DNA from 4 places in the Streptomyces sp. NBC_00483 genome. Region 2 is predicted to be linked to each of the others. Evidence: riboswitches for the same ligand, from Rfam matches in the RefSeq annotation. Region 2 holds a riboswitch; each other region holds the start of a gene.

Evidence for each region. A riboswitch is a leader RNA that binds a small molecule or an ion and turns the genes downstream of it on or off. The one in region 2 is predicted to bind cobalamin.
Region 1: another riboswitch for cobalamin. It lies ahead of OHA73_RS28280 (ribonucleoside-diphosphate reductase subunit alpha); the one in region 2 lies ahead of OHA73_RS02010 (ABC transporter substrate-binding protein).
Region 3: another riboswitch for cobalamin. It lies ahead of OHA73_RS39305 (CbtB domain-containing protein); the one in region 2 lies ahead of OHA73_RS02010 (ABC transporter substrate-binding protein).
Region 4: another riboswitch for cobalamin. It lies ahead of OHA73_RS06895 (HoxN/HupN/NixA family nickel/cobalt transporter); the one in region 2 lies ahead of OHA73_RS02010 (ABC transporter substrate-binding protein).

What each region holds. Positions count from the first base shown of each region.
Region 1 is NZ_CP107880.1:6,272,678-6,277,563, reverse strand. Features, by position in the region: gene OHA73_RS28300 (YbdD/YjiX family protein) at 1-57, shown strand, start outside; gene OHA73_RS28295 (DUF3311 domain-containing protein) at 184-450, shown strand; gene mctP (monocarboxylate uptake permease MctP) at 447-2,075, shown strand; gene OHA73_RS28285 (GNAT family N-acetyltransferase) at 2,179-2,691, shown strand; cobalamin riboswitch at 2,755-2,885, shown strand; gene OHA73_RS28280 (ribonucleoside-diphosphate reductase subunit alpha) at 3,013-4,886, shown strand, end outside.
Region 2 is NZ_CP107880.1:416,764-421,649, reverse strand. Features, by position in the region: gene OHA73_RS02020 (ABC transporter ATP-binding protein) at 1-405, opposite strand, end outside; gene OHA73_RS02015 (FecCD family ABC transporter permease) at 402-1,448, opposite strand; gene OHA73_RS02010 (ABC transporter substrate-binding protein) at 1,475-2,530, opposite strand; cobalamin riboswitch at 2,567-2,756, opposite strand; gene OHA73_RS02005 (hypothetical protein) at 2,809-4,886, opposite strand, start outside.
Region 3 is NZ_CP107880.1:8,787,236-8,792,121, forward strand. Features, by position in the region: gene OHA73_RS39300 (methylmalonyl-CoA mutase family protein) at 1-1,581, opposite strand, end outside; cobalamin riboswitch at 1,789-1,910, shown strand; gene OHA73_RS39305 (CbtB domain-containing protein) at 1,949-2,170, shown strand; gene OHA73_RS39310 (CbtA family protein) at 2,193-2,963, shown strand; gene OHA73_RS39315 (hypothetical protein) at 3,215-3,694, shown strand; gene OHA73_RS39320 (GntR family transcriptional regulator) at 3,802-4,485, shown strand; gene OHA73_RS39325 (MFS transporter) at 4,664-4,886, shown strand, end outside.
Region 4 is NZ_CP107880.1:1,599,788-1,604,673, forward strand. Features, by position in the region: gene rho (transcription termination factor Rho) at 1-492, shown strand, start outside; gene OHA73_RS06885 (GNAT family N-acetyltransferase) at 522-1,013, shown strand; gene OHA73_RS06890 (inorganic diphosphatase) at 1,079-1,597, shown strand; cobalamin riboswitch at 1,597-1,812, shown strand; gene OHA73_RS06895 (HoxN/HupN/NixA family nickel/cobalt transporter) at 1,844-2,962, shown strand; gene OHA73_RS06900 (translation factor GTPase family protein) at 3,107-4,886, shown strand, end outside.

The DNA.
Region 1 (4,886 bases), 5.9 Mb from region 2:
CGCATGCGGACGGACCGCCAGGAATCGGATCCCCGGCAGGGGTTCCGCTGCTGCTGAGGCGGTCTGTGAACGGGTCCGTTATCCGGACAGGGGTTCCATAGATCAAGACTCTCGCTTAGATTTCCCGGGCGTTAAACATGAGATAAGTGGGATCTCTGATGAGCGAGGGGAACGGAACCGCGAATGTCCGATGCGCCTGAAGTGAAACAACCGGTGGTCACGCCGGTGCGCGTGATCATTGCACTGTGTCTGGTCGCACCGTTCGTCGCGATGCTCTGGGTCAGCTCCTACGCCAAGATCGAACCGACGCTCATCGGCGTCCCGTTCTTCTACTGGTACCAGATGCTCTGGGTGCTCATCTCGACCGCGCTCACGATGACCGCGTACAAGCTGTGGCAGCGCGATCAGCGTGCCCGTAAGTCTGCTCAGTCGGCTGGAGGCCAGGCGTGAACGGCGGCGTCAACGGTGTCGCGCTCACCGTCTTCATCATCTTCTTCGTGGCCGTCACGGTCATGGGCTTCCTCGCCGCGCGCTGGCGGAAGGCCGAGAACGAAGCATCGCTCGACGAATGGGGCCTGGGCGGCCGCTCGTTCGGCACCTGGGTCACCTGGTTCCTGCTGGGCGGCGACCTCTACACGGCGTACACCTTCGTCGCCGTCCCCGCGGCGATCTACGCGGCCGGCGCCTCCGGCTTCTTCGCGGTGCCGTACACGATCCTGGTGTACCCGCTGATCTTCACCTTCCTGCCGCGCCTGTGGTCGGTCTCGCACAAGCACGGGTACGTGACCACGTCCGACTTCGTGCGCGGCCGCTTCGGCTCGAAGGGCCTCTCGCTCGCGGTCGCGATCACCGGCATCCTCGCCACGATGCCGTACATCGCGCTCCAACTGGTGGGCATCCAGGCGGTCCTTGACGTGATGGGCGTCGGCGGCGGCGAGAACACCAACTGGTTCGTCAAGGACCTGCCACTGCTGCTCGCCTTCGGCGTGCTCGCCGCGTACACGTACTCCTCGGGCCTGCGGGCGCCCGCGCTGATCGCGTTCGTCAAGGACGGCCTGATCTACCTCGTGATCGCGGTCGCCATCATCTACATCCCGATCAAGCTCGGCGGGTTCGAGCACATCTTCTCGGCGGCGAACGACAAGTTCGACGCGGCCAACGAAGCCGCCGGCAAACCGGTCGCCGGGCTCGCACCGGGATCCGGCGGTACGTGGACGTACGCGACGCTCGCGCTCGGTTCCGCCCTGGCGCTGTTCATGTACCCGCACTCGATCACGGCGACCCTGTCCTCCAAGAGCCGCAACGTGATCCGCCGCAACACCACGATCCTGCCGCTGTACTCGCTGATGCTGGGCCTGCTCGGGCTGCTCGGGTTCATGGCGATCGCGGCCGGGATCAAGGTGCAGAACGGGCAGTTGGCGATTCCGCAGCTGTTCGAGGACATGTTCCCCGACTGGTTCACGGGCGTCGCGTTCGCCGCCATCGGCATCGGCGCGCTGGTCCCCGCGGCCATCATGTCCATCGCCGCGGCGAACCTGTTCACGCGCAACATCTACAAGGACTTCATCAAGCCGGACGCGACGCCCGAGCAGGAGACCAAGGTCTCCAAGCTGGTCTCGCTGCTCGTGAAGGTGGGCGCCCTGGCCTTCGTCCTCACCATGGACAAGACCGTCGCGATCAACTTCCAGCTGCTCGGCGGCATCTGGATCCTCCAGACGATGCCGGCCCTGGTCGGCGGCCTGTTCACGCGCTGGTTCCACCGGTGGGCGCTGCTCGCGGGCTGGGCGGTCGGCATGCTGTACGGCACGCTCGCCGCGTACGGCGTCGCGTCGCCGACGCAGGCGCACTTCGGCGGCTCGTCGGCGGAGATCCCCGGCATCGGCGAGATCGGCTACATCGGCCTCACGGCGTTCGTCCTGAACGTCGTCGTGACCGTGGTCGGAACCTTCGTCCTGAAGGCGTTCAACGCCCCGGACGGCGTCGACGAGACGTCCCGCGAGGACTACACGGCCGACGCGGGCGACAAGGGGGTCCAGACCGAACTGCCCACGGTCGGCGCGGGCGCCGGTCACTAGGCACCGCTTGCACGAATGTGTCGGGCCCCTCCACACGGAGGGGCCCGACACATTTTCCGGAAAGCGTTGCGACCACGGCATACGGTCGCGTAACCATGGCGTCGTGATCAGAACTGTGCGCCCCGATGAGTACGCCGCCCTCGGCGAGTTGAGTGCCCGCGCCTACCTGGGCAGTGGCCTCCTCGCGTTCGGCGAGGACGACTGGTACGCCGCCGAACTGCGCGACGTCGAGAAACGCGCCCGGCAGGCCGAGGTGCTCGTCGCCGAGGACCCGGACGGCCGGGTCCTCGGCAGCGTCACCTACGTCTCCTCGCACGACCACCCGTACGCGGAGCTGGCGCGCCCCTCGGAGGCCGAGTTCCGGATGCTGGCCGTCGCCGTCGAGGCGCGCGGGAAGGGCGTCGGCGAGGCGCTCGTACGGGCCGTGATCGACCGGGCCCGCACGGCCGGCAAGTCGGCGGTGGTGCTGTGCACCCAGCCGCTCGCGACCGCCTCGCACCGCCTCTACGAGCGCCTCGGCTTCACCCGGATCCCGGACCGCGACTGGGCCCCGATCCCGGAAGTGATGCTGCGGGCGTACGAGTTGAGGCTGTCGGCAGGGGCTTCGGCGGGCTGAAGGCATGGGCACCCTGGCGCAACGCCGACACAACATATGGGGCTGAAGCGAAAGCCCAACACAACATGTATGCTCGCTCTCGCTGTCACCACAGGGGAATCCGGTGCGAATCCGGAACTGTCCCGCAACGGTGTACGTAGGCGTACAAAAACGCCCGCGTGAGTCCGATGACCTGTCGACGGTACGCCCGAGCCGACCGGCCCGGGCGTCGACGACGTCCGGGCCTCGCGGAAAGGGCCGGTGGACGAGGGCCCGCCTTCGCGCGCCCGCGCTGCCACCTCCTCCCCGCAGGCCTCGAGCCGAGCGAGGGAGAGCCTCCACGTGACCATCGCGCCCGCCGAACCGGTCTCAGCCACCCCCCAGGACGGCCCGGGTGCCGCACTGCTGCGCACCCTGACCGAGCTGACCGCCGACCTCCCCGACGCCGATCCCGGCCGGATCGCGGCCGCCGCGCTGCGCGGCCGTTCGGCGCGGGCCGATGAGGCCGAGCTGCGCGATCTCGCCACCGAGGCCGCGGCCGGTCTGATCTCCGAGGACCCCGCCTACTCCCGGCTCGCCGCCCGACTGCTCACCCGCTCCATCGCCGCGGAGGCCGCCTCGCAGGGCGTCACGTCCTTCACCGGGTCGGTCGAGGTCGGCCACCGCGAGGGCCTGATCGCGGACCGCACGGCCGAGTTCGTACGGGTGCACGCGGCGCGCCTCGACGCGCTGATCGACGTCGCGGGCGACGACCGCTTCGGCTACTTCGGCCTGCGCACGCTGCACAGCCGCTACCTGCTGCGGCACCCGATCACCCGGCACGTCATCGAGACCCCGCAGCACTTCATGCTGCGCGTGGCCTGCGGACTCGCCGAGGACGACAGCGTCCGCGCGCTGGACGAAGTGGCCGCCCTGTACGGCCTGATGAGCCGCCTCGACTACCTGCCCTCCTCCCCCACGCTCTTCAACTCCGGCACCCGCCACCCCCAGATGTCGAGCTGCTACCTGCTCGACTCCCCGCTCGACGAGCTCGACTCGATCTACGACCGGTACCACCAGGTCGCCCGCCTCTCGAAGCACGCGGGTGGCATCGGTCTCTCGTACTCCCGCATCCGCAGCCGCGGTTCGCTGATCCGCGGCACGAACGGGCACTCCAACGGCATCGTCCCGTTCCTGAAGACGCTGGACGCCTCGGTCGCCGCCGTGAACCAGGGAGGCCGCCGCAAAGGCGCCGCCGCGGTCTACCTGGAGACCTGGCACTCCGACATCGAGGAGTTCCTCGAGCTGCGCGACAACACTGGTGAGGACGCGCGCCGCACCCACAACCTGAACCTCGCGCACTGGATCCCGGACGAGTTCATGCGCCGGGTGAACACGGACCAGCCGTGGTCGCTGTTCTCGCCGGCCGACGTGCCCGAGCTCGTCGACCTGTGGGGCGAGGAGTTCGACGCCGCGTACCGCAAGGCCGAGGCCGACGGGAAGGCCCAGCGGACCATCCCGGCCCGCGATCTGTACGGCCGCATGATGCGCACCCTCGCGCAGACCGGCAACGGCTGGCTGACCTTCAAGGACGCCGCCAACCGCACCGCCAACCAGACGGCGGAGCCCGGCCACACGGTCCACTCCTCGAATCTCTGCACGGAGATCCTGGAGGTGACGGACGACGGGGAGACGGCCGTCTGCAACCTGGGGTCGGTGAACCTCGGGTCCTTCGTCGTGGACGGTGGCATCGACTGGGAGCGGCTCGACGAGACGGTCCGCACGGCCGTCACCTTCCTCGACCGCGTCGTCGACATCAACTTCTACCCGACCGACCAGGCGGGCCGCTCCAACTCCCGCTGGCGCCCGGTGGGCCTGGGCGCGATGGGCCTCCAGGACGTCTTCTTCAAGCTGCGCATGCCGTTCGACTCGGCGGAGGCCCGCGCCCTGTCCACCCGCATCTCCGAGCGCATCATGCTCGCGGCGTACGAGGCGTCGGCCGACCTGGCCGAGCGCAACGGTCCCCTTCCCGCCTGGGAGAAGACCCGTACGGCGCGCGGCGTGCTGCACCCCGACCACTACGGCGTGGAGCTGACGTGGCCGGAGCGCTGGGCGGCGCTGCGGGAACGCATCGCGTCGGTCGGCATGCGCAACTCCCTCCTCCTCGCCATCGCGCCCACGGCCACCATCGCCTCGATCGCCGGCGTCTACGAGTGCATCGAGCCGCAGGTATCCAA
Region 2 (4,886 bases):
GTGCGCCCGGTCGGCGAGCCCGCTGCGCTCCAGGGCGGAGCGCACGGCGGCCTCGTCCGCCGCCGACGCGGGCTGCCAGGCGCGGCGGTGCGGGACCCGGCCCAGGCGTACGACGTCGGCGACGGTCAACTCGACCTGGGCGTCGGACTGTTGCTGCACCATGGCGATGCGCCGCGCGGCCTGCCTGCGGCCCACCGAGGCGAGCGGGTCACCGTCGAGCGTGACGACGCCGCTGGCCGGGGCGAGCACCCCGGACAGCAGGCGCAACAGGGTCGACTTGCCCGAGCCGTTGGGGCCGAGGACGCCGGTGACGGTCCCGGGCTCCGGCGCCACCGACACCCCGTCGAGCACCAGCGCGCCACCCGGCGACCACGACACGCGCTCCGCGCGCAGCCCCGCCGTCACCGCACACCCCGCCCGCGGTACAGCACCAGCACGAACGCCGGCACACCGATCAACGAGGTCACCACACCCACCGGAACCTCCTGAGGTTCGAGGACCGTCCGCGCCACCGTGTCCACCCACACCAGGAACACCGCTCCCGCGAGCGCCGTCACCGGCAGCAGCCGGGTGTGCCCCGGACCGACCAGGGCGCGCGCCGCGTGCGGCAGCACCAGGCCGACGAAGCCGATCGCCCCCGCCGCGCTGACCAGGGCCGCCGTAAGGAGTGCCGTCACGCACAGCAGCACGATCCGGGTGCGGGCCACCCGCACGCCGAGAGAGGCCGCCGCCTCCGCGCCGAAGGCGAACGCGTCGAGGGTGCGCCCGTAGGCCAGGCACACCACGAGCGTGACGGCGAGCACGGCCAGGCACATCCACACCTCGGTCCAGCCGACTCCGCTGAGCGAGCCGAGCAGCCAGAACAGCACGCCGCGCGTCGTCTCCGCGTCCGCAGAAGTCAGTACGACGAACGAGGTCAGCGCCGAGAACAGCTGCATCGCGGCGACCCCGCACAGCACCACCCGGTCCGTGCTGCCGCCCAGCGTGTGACTGAGTACCAGGACCAGCGCGAACGAACAGACGGCGCCGACGAACGCGCCACCGGACACCGAGACGGCGCCCCCGCCGAGCCCGAGCACCACGACGAGCACGGCCCCGGTCGAAGCGCCCGACGAGACGCCGAGCACGAACGGATCGGCCAGCGGATTGCGCAGCAGCGCCTGAAGCACCGTGCCGCACACCGCGAGCCCCGCCCCGCACACCGCCGCGAGCAGCGTCCGCGGCAGCCGCAGATTCCATACGATGCCGTCCCGGATCGGCGAGAGATCCGAGGTCGCCAGACCCATCCGGTCGCCCACCGCAGCCCACACGTCACCGACCTGGATCTGCGCGGGACCGAGGGTGATGGCGAAGGCGACGGAGGCGCACAGCGCGGCGATACCGGCCGCCCAGGCGAGCGTGGCGCGAAGAGAGACCCGCGAAGAAGCCTTCGGGGGCGCCGCCGTCACCGCAGGAGCCGGAACCGTGCGAGCCGTCACTGGGCGAGGCCGAACTCGCGCAGCCCCGCGGCGACCTTCTCCACGCCGTCGACTGTGCGGATGGTCGGGTTCATCGCCTGCCCACTCAGGCGCACGTACCGCTTCTTCTTCACGGCGGTCATGTGCTTGGTGACCGGGTTGGACTCCAGGAACTTGATCTTCTGTGCGGCCGACTCCGCCGACTGCGAGCGGCGCGTCAGATCGCCGATCACCAGCACGTCAGGATCCCGGTCCGCGACCGTCTCCCAGTTGACCTGCGGCCACTCCGCACGCGTGTCGTCGAAGACATTGCGCGCCCCGAGCTCCTTGGTGACGACGCCGGGGGCGCCGCAACAGCCCGCCATGTAGGGCGAGTCGGAGTTCGCGAACCAGTACAGGACGTCCACGCCGTGCGCGTCGACCCCCGAAGTGGCGGTGCGGACTCGTGACTTGAGCTTGTCGATCAGCTTGTCGCCGCGCTCCTCGACGTCGAAGACGCGCGCCAGATCGCGGATCTCGCCGTACACGACGTCGAGCCCGAGGGCCTTGGTCCGCACCCCGTCACCGTCGCCGCCGTTGTCCTTGCCCGCACAGTCGCTGGGGGAGAGGTACGTGGGCACGCCGAGCTTCTCGAACTCCTCGCGCGGCGCCACACCGCCCTTGCCGAGGGTGTACGTGAACGAGGCCGCGGCGAAGTCCGGTTCGGTGCCGAGGACCTTCTCGAACGACGGGTAGCGGTCGGCCAGGCGCGGCACCTTCGCGTTGGCCTTCGCCAGGTCCTTGGGGACCGGGTCGGTCCAGGTGCCGGTGCCGACCATCCGGTCCTCGAGGCCGAGCGAGAGCATGATCTCGGCGGAGCCCTGGTCGAGGGCGACGGCGCGACGCGGGGCGTGCTCGACCCGCACCTTCTTGCCGCAGTTGTCGAGCGTGACACCGCCGCCCTTGTCGGCGCCGTCCTCGGTGGCGGCGGTCGTGCCGCACCCGGTGAGCAGCAGGGCGCCCGCCAACAGGGGTGCGCATCGGCGGAGTTGACGTGCGAACAGCACGGAAGTTCCTTCGCGTCCAGGGCTCATACGCGGAGCCGGCCTACGGTCCGCCCCCGTGCCACGCGGCACTGGAGGCCGCCAGCAGGTCTTCGGACTCGGGGTCGTCCGCGCGAAGCGCCTTCCCGGGTCGATGTGCCGACCCAGTGGCAGTGGCTCCGCCCGTCACCCTCACCGCTGCGCGTCAGTTCCGGGTTCGCACCGGATTCCCTGACCCGTGTGCGTAGAAAAACACACAAAGGTACGACTGGCTCGGCGAAACTATCACGCGGAGGCGATCGTGGTCCCGGCGGCGGTGCCGGAGCCGGTCAGCGGCCCTCGTTGAGCGCGTCCACCGCGCCCTGCGCGTCCCCGATCGTCGCGTAGTCCACGGCGACGAAGTTCACCGGCCTGCCGCGCTCGCGTTCGCAGCGGTGCGCCCGGTCGAGGACGTAGCGGCGGGCGTTGACCTCGCCCGCGTCGATGCGGCTGCCGCCGTTGTTGGTGATGAAGTGGTTGAGGAGGAACAGCCGTTTGTCGTCGCCGCCGCGGTGGGGGACGCAGCTCATCTGGTCCGGGGAGCGGAAGGAGAACGGCGTCTCCATGCCGTAGCGGTAGAAGTTGCGGTACCAGGAGGCCGGGGTGTCCGCCTTCTCGGCGAAGACGACCAGGCGGCGGCCGCTGTCGATCATCTCGCCGAGCGTCGGCCAGGGCTTCGCCGGATCGGCGTCGGGACGGTGGACCAGCTTGTCCAACCCGGCCTGGTGGAAGGCCTTTCGGGTGTCCTCGGCGGAGATCGCGTCCTGGACGATCAGGGTGACCACTTCGTTCGGGTGGTCCTTCATCCAGTCGCCGATCTCGCGCAGCGTCGGCACCAGGGAGATCGCCCCGGCCCTGCACACCGCGTGGCACAGCCACAGCCCCTTGCGCGGCGGATTGATCCGGTTGACCGCGGACCTCACCAGCGCCTGCTGCTCGGCCGTGAAGTCGGAGTTGTCCAGACGCTCGGTGATCTCCTCGGGAGTCTCCCAGCGGTAGGTGTCCAGCTGCATCGCGCGCACCCCGTGGTCCAGCTGCGTGCTGATGGGCGGGTCCTGCAGCGGCCCGATGAAGTGGTCGGCGGTCGTCGACATCGCATTGTGCGAGGTCAGATACGCGACCTCGTCATAGGGGCGGTCGCACAGCTCGGTGCTGCCCTCGCACTCGCGGGCCGCCGCGGGGGAGGCGGCCAGCGGCATCAGCACCATCCCCGCGACCGCCAGGCACGTCGCCCCGAACCCCAGGCCGACCGCCCGCCGCGGCGACCCGAGCCGCTCCCGCGCCACCCGCGGGACCCGGCCCACCCGCTCCGAGCGGGCGAGTAGGCCGACCCCGGCGAGCAGCGCTCCGGCGAGTACCGGGACGAGTGCGGCCCACAGCGCCGTGCTGGTGAGGTGACCGACGGCGGCGCGCTGCACGTCGTCGACGAGGCGGGTGAGGCTCGGCGGCCACGAGTCGGGAGGCGCCACGAGCTGCCCGTCCGTGACCAGGCGCGTCACCCAGGCGGCCAGCGCGGCGAGCACCCCGCCCGCCACCAAGGGAATCCCGAGCAGGATCAGCCGGCGCCCCGGCTGCTGCGGACCGAGCAGCCACAGCGCCGTGAGGGACAGCAACAGCAGTACCGCCGCGACGACTTCGAGCACCCCGAGGCCGACCGCCGTGTACGGGCGCGCCTCGTGCAGGCCCGAGAGATCGTTGCCGGACGCCTCGAGGGTGTCGGTCAGGTCCCAGGTGCCGCCGTCGACGAGCGTCCGGAGCTGGGCCGCGGCGCCCTGGACGCGGTCCGTGACGGTGGCCGGGGCGACGGCGGCGAGCGCGGTGCCGACGTCCCCGTCCGCGAGCGCCGTCTCGACCTCCGGTCGCAGTTCCGCGCGCTCCCCGGCCGGTACGAGGGCGAGCAGCGTGTCGGCGACGCGGCCCGCCTGGTCCGGCGTCAGCGGCAGCTGCGGCAGGCCTTCGGGCGCCCGCCCGGCGGCCAGTTCTCGCACCTCGTCGGCGAGCGTCGCCCGGAACCGGTCGAAGTCGGGCTCGGACCGGTTCTGGACGCCCGCGACGAGATCGCCGAAGTAGGTGTGCGCGAGGCCGTCGAGATTGGCGAGGACCGGGCGCAGGTCGACGACGAGGCGCAGGTCGTCACGGTCGCCGTTCAGATAGCCGACCACCGCGTCGATCTGCTGCCGGGTCAGGTCGCGCAGCGTGTCCGGCGGCAGGACCAGCTTGATGTTGGAGGTGATCTGGGCCTCCGGCACCGCGAGCCGGGCCAGCAGGTCGCGGGTGACCGGGGAGGCCTCCGGGTCCACCAGGACCTCGTTGTAGAGCCGGTCGTAGGCGTGCTGCTCGTCGAGGACCGCGGCGTGGAAGCCGGGGT
Region 3 (4,886 bases), 8.4 Mb from region 2:
CGTGACCGGTTCGATGCCGCCCGCCTGGAAGAGGTTGGCGGCGAAGCCGACGCGGGCGGTGTGTGCGGCGGCCGGGCCGAGCGCGGCCAGGTAGACGCGGGGGCGGGCGCCGGTCGCGGCGAGATGCGCGTCGGAACGGGCCCGCAGCGCCTCGAACGCCTCGTCGCGGCGTACGCGCGGCAGGCCGCCGGACGGCGGGGCCGGGGCCGGCTCACGCACGACGGTCTTCTCGGCGAGGCTCGGGAACTCGCTGACCCCGGTGACCGGTTCGCGGCGCGTGGCCAGCTTCTTGCTCCGCGCCTCCCAGGTCGCGGCCAGCCGCTCGCGGACCAGGCCCGAGCGCAGCGCCGCTGCCTGCCCGCCGGCCTTCTCGATCTCCTGGAAGAACTCCCAGCCCGCATGGGCGAGTTCGTCGGTCAGGCGCTCCACATACCAGGAGCCGCCCGCGGGGTCGACGACCCGCGCGAGGTGGGACTCCTCGATGAGGATGGTGGAGGTGTTGCGGGCGATACGGCGGGCGAAAGCGTCCGGCAGACCCAGCGCGTGATCGAACGGCAGCACGGTCACGGAGTCGGCCCCGCCCGCCCCGGCCGCCAGCGACGCGACGGTGGTCCGCAGCATGTTCACCCACGGGTCGCGCCGGCTCATCATCACCGGTGACGTCACCGCGTGCTGGAGCTGCGCACCCGAGGCGGTCGCCCCGCAGGCCTCCGCGACCCGCGCCCACAGGCGGCGCGCGGCACGGAACTTGGCGATGGTCAGGAACTGGTCGGCACTCGCCGCGTACCGGAACTCCAGCTGCCCCAGGGCCTGTTGGACGCTCAGTCCGGCGTCCGTCAGAGCCCGCAGGTAGGCGACGCCGGTCGCGAGGGACGCGCCGAGCTCCTGGGCGGCCGACCCACCGGCCTCGTGGTACGGCAGCGCGTCCACGGTCAGCGCCCGCAGGCCCGGGTACTCGTCGGTGCACAGCCGGGCCAGCGCGACGGCGGGCGCCGCGTCACCGGACTCGCCCGTACGCGCCTCGTGCCCCAGCGGGTCGGCGCCGAGGTTGCCCCGGGCGGCGTCGTGGGCGATGCCACATGTGTCGTAGAGCCGCAGCAGATCCCGCGCGGCGGCGTCGTACTCCGCTCCCGCGTCGAGTACGACGGGCGCCAGATCGAGGTGGACACCGTCGAGCGCGGACGCGAGCGCGGAGACGGGGAAGCGGGCCGATTCGCCCACGGCCAGCCACAGTGACGTGACGCCGTTCTCCAGATCGGCCAGGACCGCACCGGAGTCGGCGACCGTGTGCCGCTGCCGTACGTCCCAGCCGCCGGCCGCGTTGCCCTCGGCGCGCCCGCCGCGTACGAACGGCGCGAAGCCGGGCAGGCCGGGGTCGGGCGCGTTGCTGTCGGCTGTGTACAGGGGCGGGACGCGCAGCCCGTCCTCGAGCGCGGTGGACAGGGCGTACTCCGCCTCGGAGTCCGAGACTTCCTTGCCGGACTTGCGCAGAACACCCGCCACCAGGTGCTGCCATTGCTCAAGGGTCGCGTCAGGAAACTCGGCTGCCAGGGAGAGCCCGTCGTCAGGCAGGACCGTCATGCCCGGATGCTAGGTCAGTCGGCTGCTGAACAGGGCGGGGCGCGAGTGTGACCTTGTTTACCTTGTCCTGAACGCGTCGCCGTCGTATCGGCTGGGAACAACAGGTCCCTTCGGCTGGGAACAGCAGGTCCCTGTTCGCCGACCGGCACCCACGCGAGCGAGTCGTTCGCGCCCCATCTTGGCCATGCACGCGACACGCGGTACGGTCCCAGGGTTATCGACGACAGCACGACGGAAGCCGGTGAGATTCCGGCACGGTCGCGCCACTGTATGCGGGGGCCTTCGGGCCGCTCCGTGAGTCAGACCCGGGCTGTCGTCCCTTGCACCACCGATATGGGACGCGAACTCCCGAAGGAGGCCTTGCGCGATGGCGCAACACGTCGCCCAGCCGACTGCCACCACCCCCGCCATTCCGGCCAAGCTGCCGCTGAAGGTGATCGCCCCCTGGGCTGCCTTCTTCGGCATCCTGATGCTCGTCCTGCTCTACTTCGTCGGCGCCGAACAGGGCGCCACCTCCGTGTTCAGCGGTGCGGGGGTTCATGAATGGGTGCACGACGCCCGACACCTGCTCGGCTTCCCCTGCCACTGACCCAGAGGGATCCGACGCGCTCATGAACTCAACAACCGTACGCAACCTGCTCGTTCGCGGCATGCTCGCGGGCCTCGCAGCGGGTGTGCTCGCCCTGGTGATCGCCTACTGGCTCGGCGAGCCCAATGTGGACAGCGCCATCGGCTTCGAAGGGGCCCACGCGGGGCACTCCCACGGCGACGAGGTCGAACTCGTCTCCCGGAGCCTGCAGTCCACGGCCGGCCTCGCCACCGGAGTCCTCGTCTACGGGGTCTCGTTCGGCGGCATCGCCGCACTCGCCTACTGCTTCGCCCTCGGGCGCGTCGGCCGCTTCGGCCCGCGCGCCACGGCGCTGCTCCTGTCGGGCTGCGCCCTGCTCGCCGTGTACGTCGTGCCGTTCCTGAAATACCCGGCCAACCCGCCCGCCGTCGGCAACGGCGACACCATCGGCAAGCGCACCACCCTGTACTTCCTGATGATGGTGCTCAGCGTGCTCCTCGCCGTCGCCGCGACGATCCTCGGCAAGCGGCTCGCGCCGAGGATCGGCACCTGGTACGCCACCGTCGTGGCGGTCCTCGGCTTCGCCGTGGTGATCGGTCTCGCGTACGCGTTCCTGCCCGTGATCAACGAGGTGCCGGCCCACTTCCCCGCGGCACTGCTGTGGCGCTTCCGGCTGTCCGCGCTCGCCATGCAGATCGTGATGTGGGGCGGATTCGGCCTGCTCTTCGGCGAGTTGGCCGAACGCCTGCTGAACCCGAAGCCGAAGCCGACAACGGCTCCGCCCGCACAGGCGTCGGTGCCCTCGGGTAACTGACCTGCCCCCGAGGCACACGAGAGGGCCCCCGGCACCGACCGGGGGCCCTCTCGCGTTTCACGGACACCACCGATGGGTCGAAGAATCACCCGCGACCGGGCGCTCTGGAGTGAGTCGTATTCAGTGACGACTGGGCCAGGTCTTGTGGGCGCGAGCAGTGTCAGTGCCGGGACGTAGCCTCGGGGTCTCTGTTCGTTCGTGCGTCTTCTGCGTGTGATCGCAGGGGGCGATGTTCCGCAAGGGGTCTGAGCATGGGTTCTGACGTGTCGGTCGACGGGCGCGCCGACTTCGATTTTCTCTTCGGCCGCTGGCGGGTGCGCAACCGCAAGCTGGTGGACGTCGCCGACCTGGCGTGTGAGGAGTGGGTCGAGTTCGATGCGACGTCGGCGATCGAGCCGATCCTGGGTGGGTTGGGGCATGTCGATCGGATATGGACCGACAGCTTCGAGGGGTTCACGCTGCGCCAGTTCGATCCGGAAGCCAAGATCTGGCGGATCTGGTGGGCCTCCAGCACCCGGCCCGGCCATCTCGACCCGGCCATGGAGGGGGCCTTCAGCGACGGCTTGGGTCGTTTCTACTGTGACGACGTTCTGGGCGGTCATGCCGTGAAGGTCCGCTTCGACTGGACCAACTCCTCACCCGACGCGGCCCGGTGGGAGCAGGCGTTCTCCTACGACGGCGGAGCCACCTGGCGCACCAACTGGACCATGGACCTCAGCCGGATCGCGTAGCTGCGGTAGCAGTGGGCGATGGAGTCACGGGGGCCGAGGGGGATTTGGGGAAGCTGGTGGCAGACCCATTGCCCTTGGTCGCTACGGCAGTTACGGTCCAGTCGTATATGACATATGAGATTCCATTTGGGGGCTCGACCTTGCCTGCTTTCAGTCCGGCCACCTTGCCGTCGCGGACCGCGCACGTACTCGAGGCCATCAAGGCGGCGATCCTGAATGGGGAGTTCAAGCCGGGAACCGCGCTGGTGGAGAACGTGCTGGCGGGGGAGTTCGGTGTGTCGAAGACGCCCGTGCGTGAGGCGTTGAAGGCGCTGGAGGGCTCGGGGCTCGTCGTCATCCGGCCGTTCGCCGGCACCACGGTGCGGGAGCTGAGCGAGCAGGACGCGATGGCGGTCTACGACATGCGCCTGCTCCTGGAGCCGGAAGCGGTGCGGCGCAGCGTCGTCGCGGGCAGTGACTTCTCCGGCGCGGCACAGGCGTTGGAGCGCGCGGCGCTTGCCGAGGACGCCTCGACCCGCTCCACCGCCAACAGGGACTTCCACCGCGGTCTCTACGCCGGGTGCGGCAACCCGCTGCTGCTCCGCACGCTCGACGGGCTCCGCGATCAGACGGCGCTCGTCTCCGCGTCCTCCTGGGCCCGGTCACCGTCGTGGCAGGAGGAGTCCCGCGAGCACGCGGCTGTACTCGAGTGCGTGCGGTCAGGGAAGGGCGACGAGGCTGCCACGCTCGTCCGGCGTCACATCGAGGGATTCGTGGCCCGGCACCTTCAGGAGGAGACGCTCACTCACTGAACAGCCGGACAACTGAAGACGAGGTGCGGCCCGTTCACCGCCAAGATCCCGGGCCGCACCTCAGAGATCCACGCTCCACAAGGAGCGTCGCCGTTACCCACTAGGAGCAACGATGCCCCAGTCTAACGTGCGCACGTCCGCCCCAGCAGGGCCAGGTCCCGTTCGCGAGCGCAGCCGTATGCGCTGGACGATCGTCGGATTCTCGGCCCTCGGGCTGACCATCGCCTATCTCGACCGCGCCGCCATCAGCGTCGCGATGCCGTTCATGTCCAAAGAGTTCCACATCAGCTCGGCGGTGCAGGGGGTTCTGCTCTCCGCCTTCTTCTGGACGTACGCGATCTTCCAACTCCCGTCCGGCTGGCTGCTCGACCGCTTCGGTCCCCGGGTGATCTACCCGATCG
Region 4 (4,886 bases), 1.2 Mb from region 2:
GTGATCCTCCTCGACTCCCTCACCCGGCTGTGCCGGGCGCACAACAACGCGGCCGCCACCAGCGGCCGCACCCTGTCGGGCGGTGTCGACGCGGCCGCCCTGCACGGCCCGAAGCGCTTCTTCGGCGCGGCCCGCAACACCGAGGAGGCCGGATCGCTGACCATCCTCGCCACCGCCCTCGTCGACACCGGTTCCCGCGCCGACGACTACTACTTCGAGGAGCTCAAGAGCACCGGCAACATGGAGCTGCGCCTGGACCGCGTCCTCGCGCAGCGCCGCGTCCACCCGGCCGTCGAGCTCACCCCCTCCGGCACCCGCCGCGAGGAACTCCTGCTCCCCGCGCCCGAGTTGGCCGTCGTCCGCGGACTGCGGCGCGCCCTGCAGAGCCGGGACCCGGCCGCTTCCTACGAGGCCCTGCTCGACAAGCTGCGCCAGACCCCGGACAACGCCACGTTCCTGCGCCAGGCGCAGTCCACGGTGCCCGCCGCCTGACCCCGGCCCGGATGCGTAATACTCGGCACATGAACGCGAGCATGACGCGCCGTGGAAGGGGTCCCTCGATCACCGTCCGGCGGGCCACCGCCAAGGACTCCCGGCGTCTCACCCGCCTCGTGCGCGGCTCCAGCGCCTACCGGGACCCCTACGCCTCCATGGTCGCGGGCTATCGGGTGGGTCCCGACTACGTAGAGGCGCATCACGTCTACGTAGCAGTGGATCCGGCCGACGAGCGGGTGCTCGGCTTCTACTCGCTGCTCACCGCGCCGCCCGAGCTGGACCTGATGTTCGTCGCGGACGAGGCGCAGGGCCGGGGCATCGGGCGGCTGCTGGTCGACCATATGCGGGAGCAGGCGCTGGCCGCGGGCCTCGACCACGTCCGCGTCGTCGCGCACCCGCCCGCCGAGGGCTTCTACCGCTCCATGGGCGCGCACCGCACCGGCACCGTGCTCGCACGCCCGCCGGCCGTCGCCTGGGACCGACCCGAACTCGAATTCCCCATTCCCCCGGCCGCCTGAGGGGTTCCGCCCTTGCCCGGTACGGCGCACACTCGTGGGCGTCGGAATGCGGCAAGGAGGCCACATTGGGCAGCAGTCAGGCACGCGCCGAGGCGTTCGACGTGATCGTGGAGATCCCGCAGGGCTCACGGAACAAATACGAGATGGACCACGACATCGGGCGGATCCGGCTCGACCGGATGCTGTTCACGTCGACGCAGTACCCCGCGGACTACGGCTACATCGAGGGCACTCTCGGCGGCGACGGCGATCCGCTGGACGCGCTCGTCCTGACCGGCGACGCGACGTTCCCCGGTTGCGTCGTCGAGTGCCGGGCGATCGGCATGTTCGTCATGAGCGACGAGAAGGGTCCGGACGAGAAGGTGCTGTGCGTTCCCGCGCACGATCCACGGCACGACGCGGTCCGGGACATCGAGGACATCCCCGAGTTCGACCGCCTGGAGATCACCCATTTCTTCGAGGTCTACAAGGATCTGGAGCCGGGCAAATCGGTCGACGGCTCCCACTGGGAGGGCCGGGAGAAGGCGTACAAGGAGATCGGGCGGGCCCGCGAACGCGCTTCCGGTCAGCCAAAAGGGAGGTAGTAGGGTGGTCGGGCCGTGGTGCTCGGGAAGACCGGTGACGGCCCTTCAGGGGCCCATTCCGGAGCGGCCCTCGCCACTGTGATCGGGTTCCGGACAGTGACGTCCGGAGCGCGCCGTTCCACCCTGTGCGCCACTGGCGGCCGTCGGCCACCGGGAAGGCCGGAGCGTCGGGCACGCCCGTAAGCCAGGAGACCGGCCGCGGCATCTCACGAAGTGATCCACGAGGTGCTGGAGCGTGATCGACGCATGACCCTGCCCGGGGACTCCCCGACCCCTGCCCTGAATTCCCCCTCCCCCGCCTTCCGTTGGCGCCGCGAGGACACGCTGCGCACCGCGGGCCTGATCGCGGTGATCGCCGCGCTGCACGTCGTCGCGTTCGGCGTGCTGTTCCTGCTCGTCGTGCCCGAGCACTACGAGGTCGGCAACAAGGCCTTCGGTATCGGCCTCGGCATCACGGCGTACACGCTCGGCATGCGGCACGCCTTCGACGCCGACCACATCGCGGCCATCGACAACACCACCCGCAAGCTGATGGCGGACGGCAAACGGCCCGTCTCGGTCGGCTTCTGGTTCGCTCTCGGCCACTCCAGCGTGGTGGTCGCCATGGCGGCGCTCGTCGCGGGTGGCGCCGCGCTCGCGGGCACCCTGCTGAACGACGAATCGCGGACCCACCAGGTGCTCGGCGTCGTCGGCACCACCGTCTCCGGTTCGTTCCTGTATCTCATCGCGGCGCTCAACCTCGTTGCCCTGATGGGCATTCTGAAGGTCTTCAAGGCGATGCGCGCGGGCTCCTACGACGAGCGGAAGCTCGAGGAGCACCTGGATTCCCGCGGGTTCATGAACCGGATCCTCGGCCGTTTCACCAAGTCCATCACCCGCCCCGGCCAGATGTTCCCGCTGGGCTTCCTCTTCGGCCTCGGCTTCGACACCGCGACCGAGGTGACGCTGATGGTGATGGCGGGCAGCGGCGCCGCCGCGGGCCTGCCGTGGTATGCGATCCTGTGCCTGCCGCTGCTGTTCGCCGCGGGCATGAGCCTGTTCGACACACTCGACGGCACGTTCATGAACTTCGCCTACCAGTGGGCGTTCTCCAACCCGGTGCGCAAGGTGTTCTACAACCTCACCATCACCGGTCTGTCGATCGCGGTCGCGTTCTTCATCGGGACGATCGAACTCGTCGGCGTCCTGCACGACAAGCTCGACCTGAGCGACGCGGTGACCGACTGGATCGCCGGTCTCGATCTCGACAACGTCGGGTACGTGATCGTGGGCCTGTTCGTGGTCGTGTGGGCGGCGGCGATCGCCTACTGGCGCCTGGCGCGGGTCGAGCAGCGGTGGTCGGCGCGGGTGGCCGACGGCGCGTAATTCGGTTGCCGGGGCGCGCGGCCCCTGCTGCACTGAATGCAGCGGGCAATCCCGCGCGCCCCGACCGTGAGGACCGATCCATGCGCTCTGCAGACATGTTCCTTCAGAAGGCCCCTGCCCTCTCCCCCAAGGACATGACTGCCAGTGCACACACTGAATCTGGGCATTCTCGCGCACGTCGACGCCGGTAAGACCAGCCTGACCGAGCGGCTCCTGCACACGGCCGGGGTGATCGACGAACTCGGCCGGGTCGACGACGGGAGCACCCGCACCGACTCCCTCGACCTGGAGCGCAGGCGCGGCATCACCATCAAGTCCGCCGTGGCGTCGTTCCCGCTCGGCGACACCAACATCAATCTGGTGGACACACCGGGCCACCCGGACTTCATCGCCGAGGTCGAGCGGGTGCTCGGGGTCCTCGACGGGGCGGTGCTCGTCGTCTCGGCCGTCGAGGGCGTGCAGGCGCAGACCCGCGTCCTGATGCGGACGCTGCGCCGACTGCGCATCCCCACGGTGGTGTTCGTGAACAAGGTCGACCGCGGCGGCGCCCGCGAGGCCGCGCTCCTCGACGACCTGCGGCACAAACTCACCCCTGCCGTGGTCCCGATGAACACGGTGCCGCACGGCCTCGGCGGCCGGGACGCGCTCTGCGTCCCCTACGTCGCCCAGGACGCGGAGCATCGCGCCCGCCTGGTCGACGTGCTCTCCGCCCGCGACGACGCGCTGCTGGAGGCGTACGTCAAGGACGAGGGGTCGGTCACGTACGGCCGACTGCGCGACGCGCTCGCCGAGCAGACGGCGCGCACCGAGGCGCATCCCGTGTACTTCGGCTCGGCGATGACCGGGGTGGGGATCGACACCCTCGTGGACGGCATCACGCGCCTGCTCCCTCCTGCCGAGGAACTGCCCCAACTACCGCTCTCCGCCCGCGTGTTCAAGGTGGAGCGCGGTCCGGCCGGCGAGAAGATCGCGTATGCCCGCGTGTTCACCGGGACGCTGCGGGTGCGCGAACGGCTCGCGTTGCCCGGCGGCGGGGAGGACCGGGTGACGTCGGTGCGCGTCTTCGCGGACGGGGCGGACACACCACGCACGGAGGCGGGCCCAGGAAAGGTGGCACGCCTGTGGGGACTCGGCGGGGTACGTGTCGGCGACGACCTCGGCGAGCCCCAAGTCCCCGTCAAGGAGCACCACTTCGCGCCGCCCACTCTGGAGACGGTGGTCGACCCGGACCGGCCGGGGCTGCGCGGCGCCCTGCTCGCCGCGCTCACCCAGCTCGCCGAGCAGGACCCGCTGATCGGCCTGCGCCAGGACGACATCCGCCAGGAGATCTTCCTGTCGCTCTACGGCGAGGTGCAGAAGGAGGTCGTGCAGTCCACGCTCGCCGAGGAGTTCGGGCTCGACGTGACGTTCCGGGAGTCGACGCCCCTGTGCGTCGAGCGGCCGACGGGCTCCGGCGCGGCGGTCGAGGTCATGAAGGACGACGGGAACCCGTTCCTGGCGACCATCGGACTGCGGGTCGACCCGGCGCCGATCGGCTCGGGCATCGCGTTCCGGCTCGGCATCGAGCTCGGTTCCCTCCCCCTGGCCTTCATCAAGGCCATCGAGGAGACCGTGCACAGGACGCTGCGCCAGGGGCTGCTCGGCTGGCAGGTCACCGACTGCACGGTGACGCTGACGCGCTCCGGCTACGCGCCGCGGCAGAGCCACGCGCACGCCGTCTTCGACAAGTCGATGTCGAGCACGGCGGGCGACTTCCGCGGACTGACCCCGCTGGTCCTGATGAGCGCACTCGCGCGCGCGGGCACGGCGGTGTGCGAGCCGATGCACCGCTTCCGCCTGGACATCCCGGCCGACCTGTACGGGGCGGTACTGCTGGTGATCACCCGGCTGCGGGCCGTGCCGACGGGGCAGCACACGGACGGCG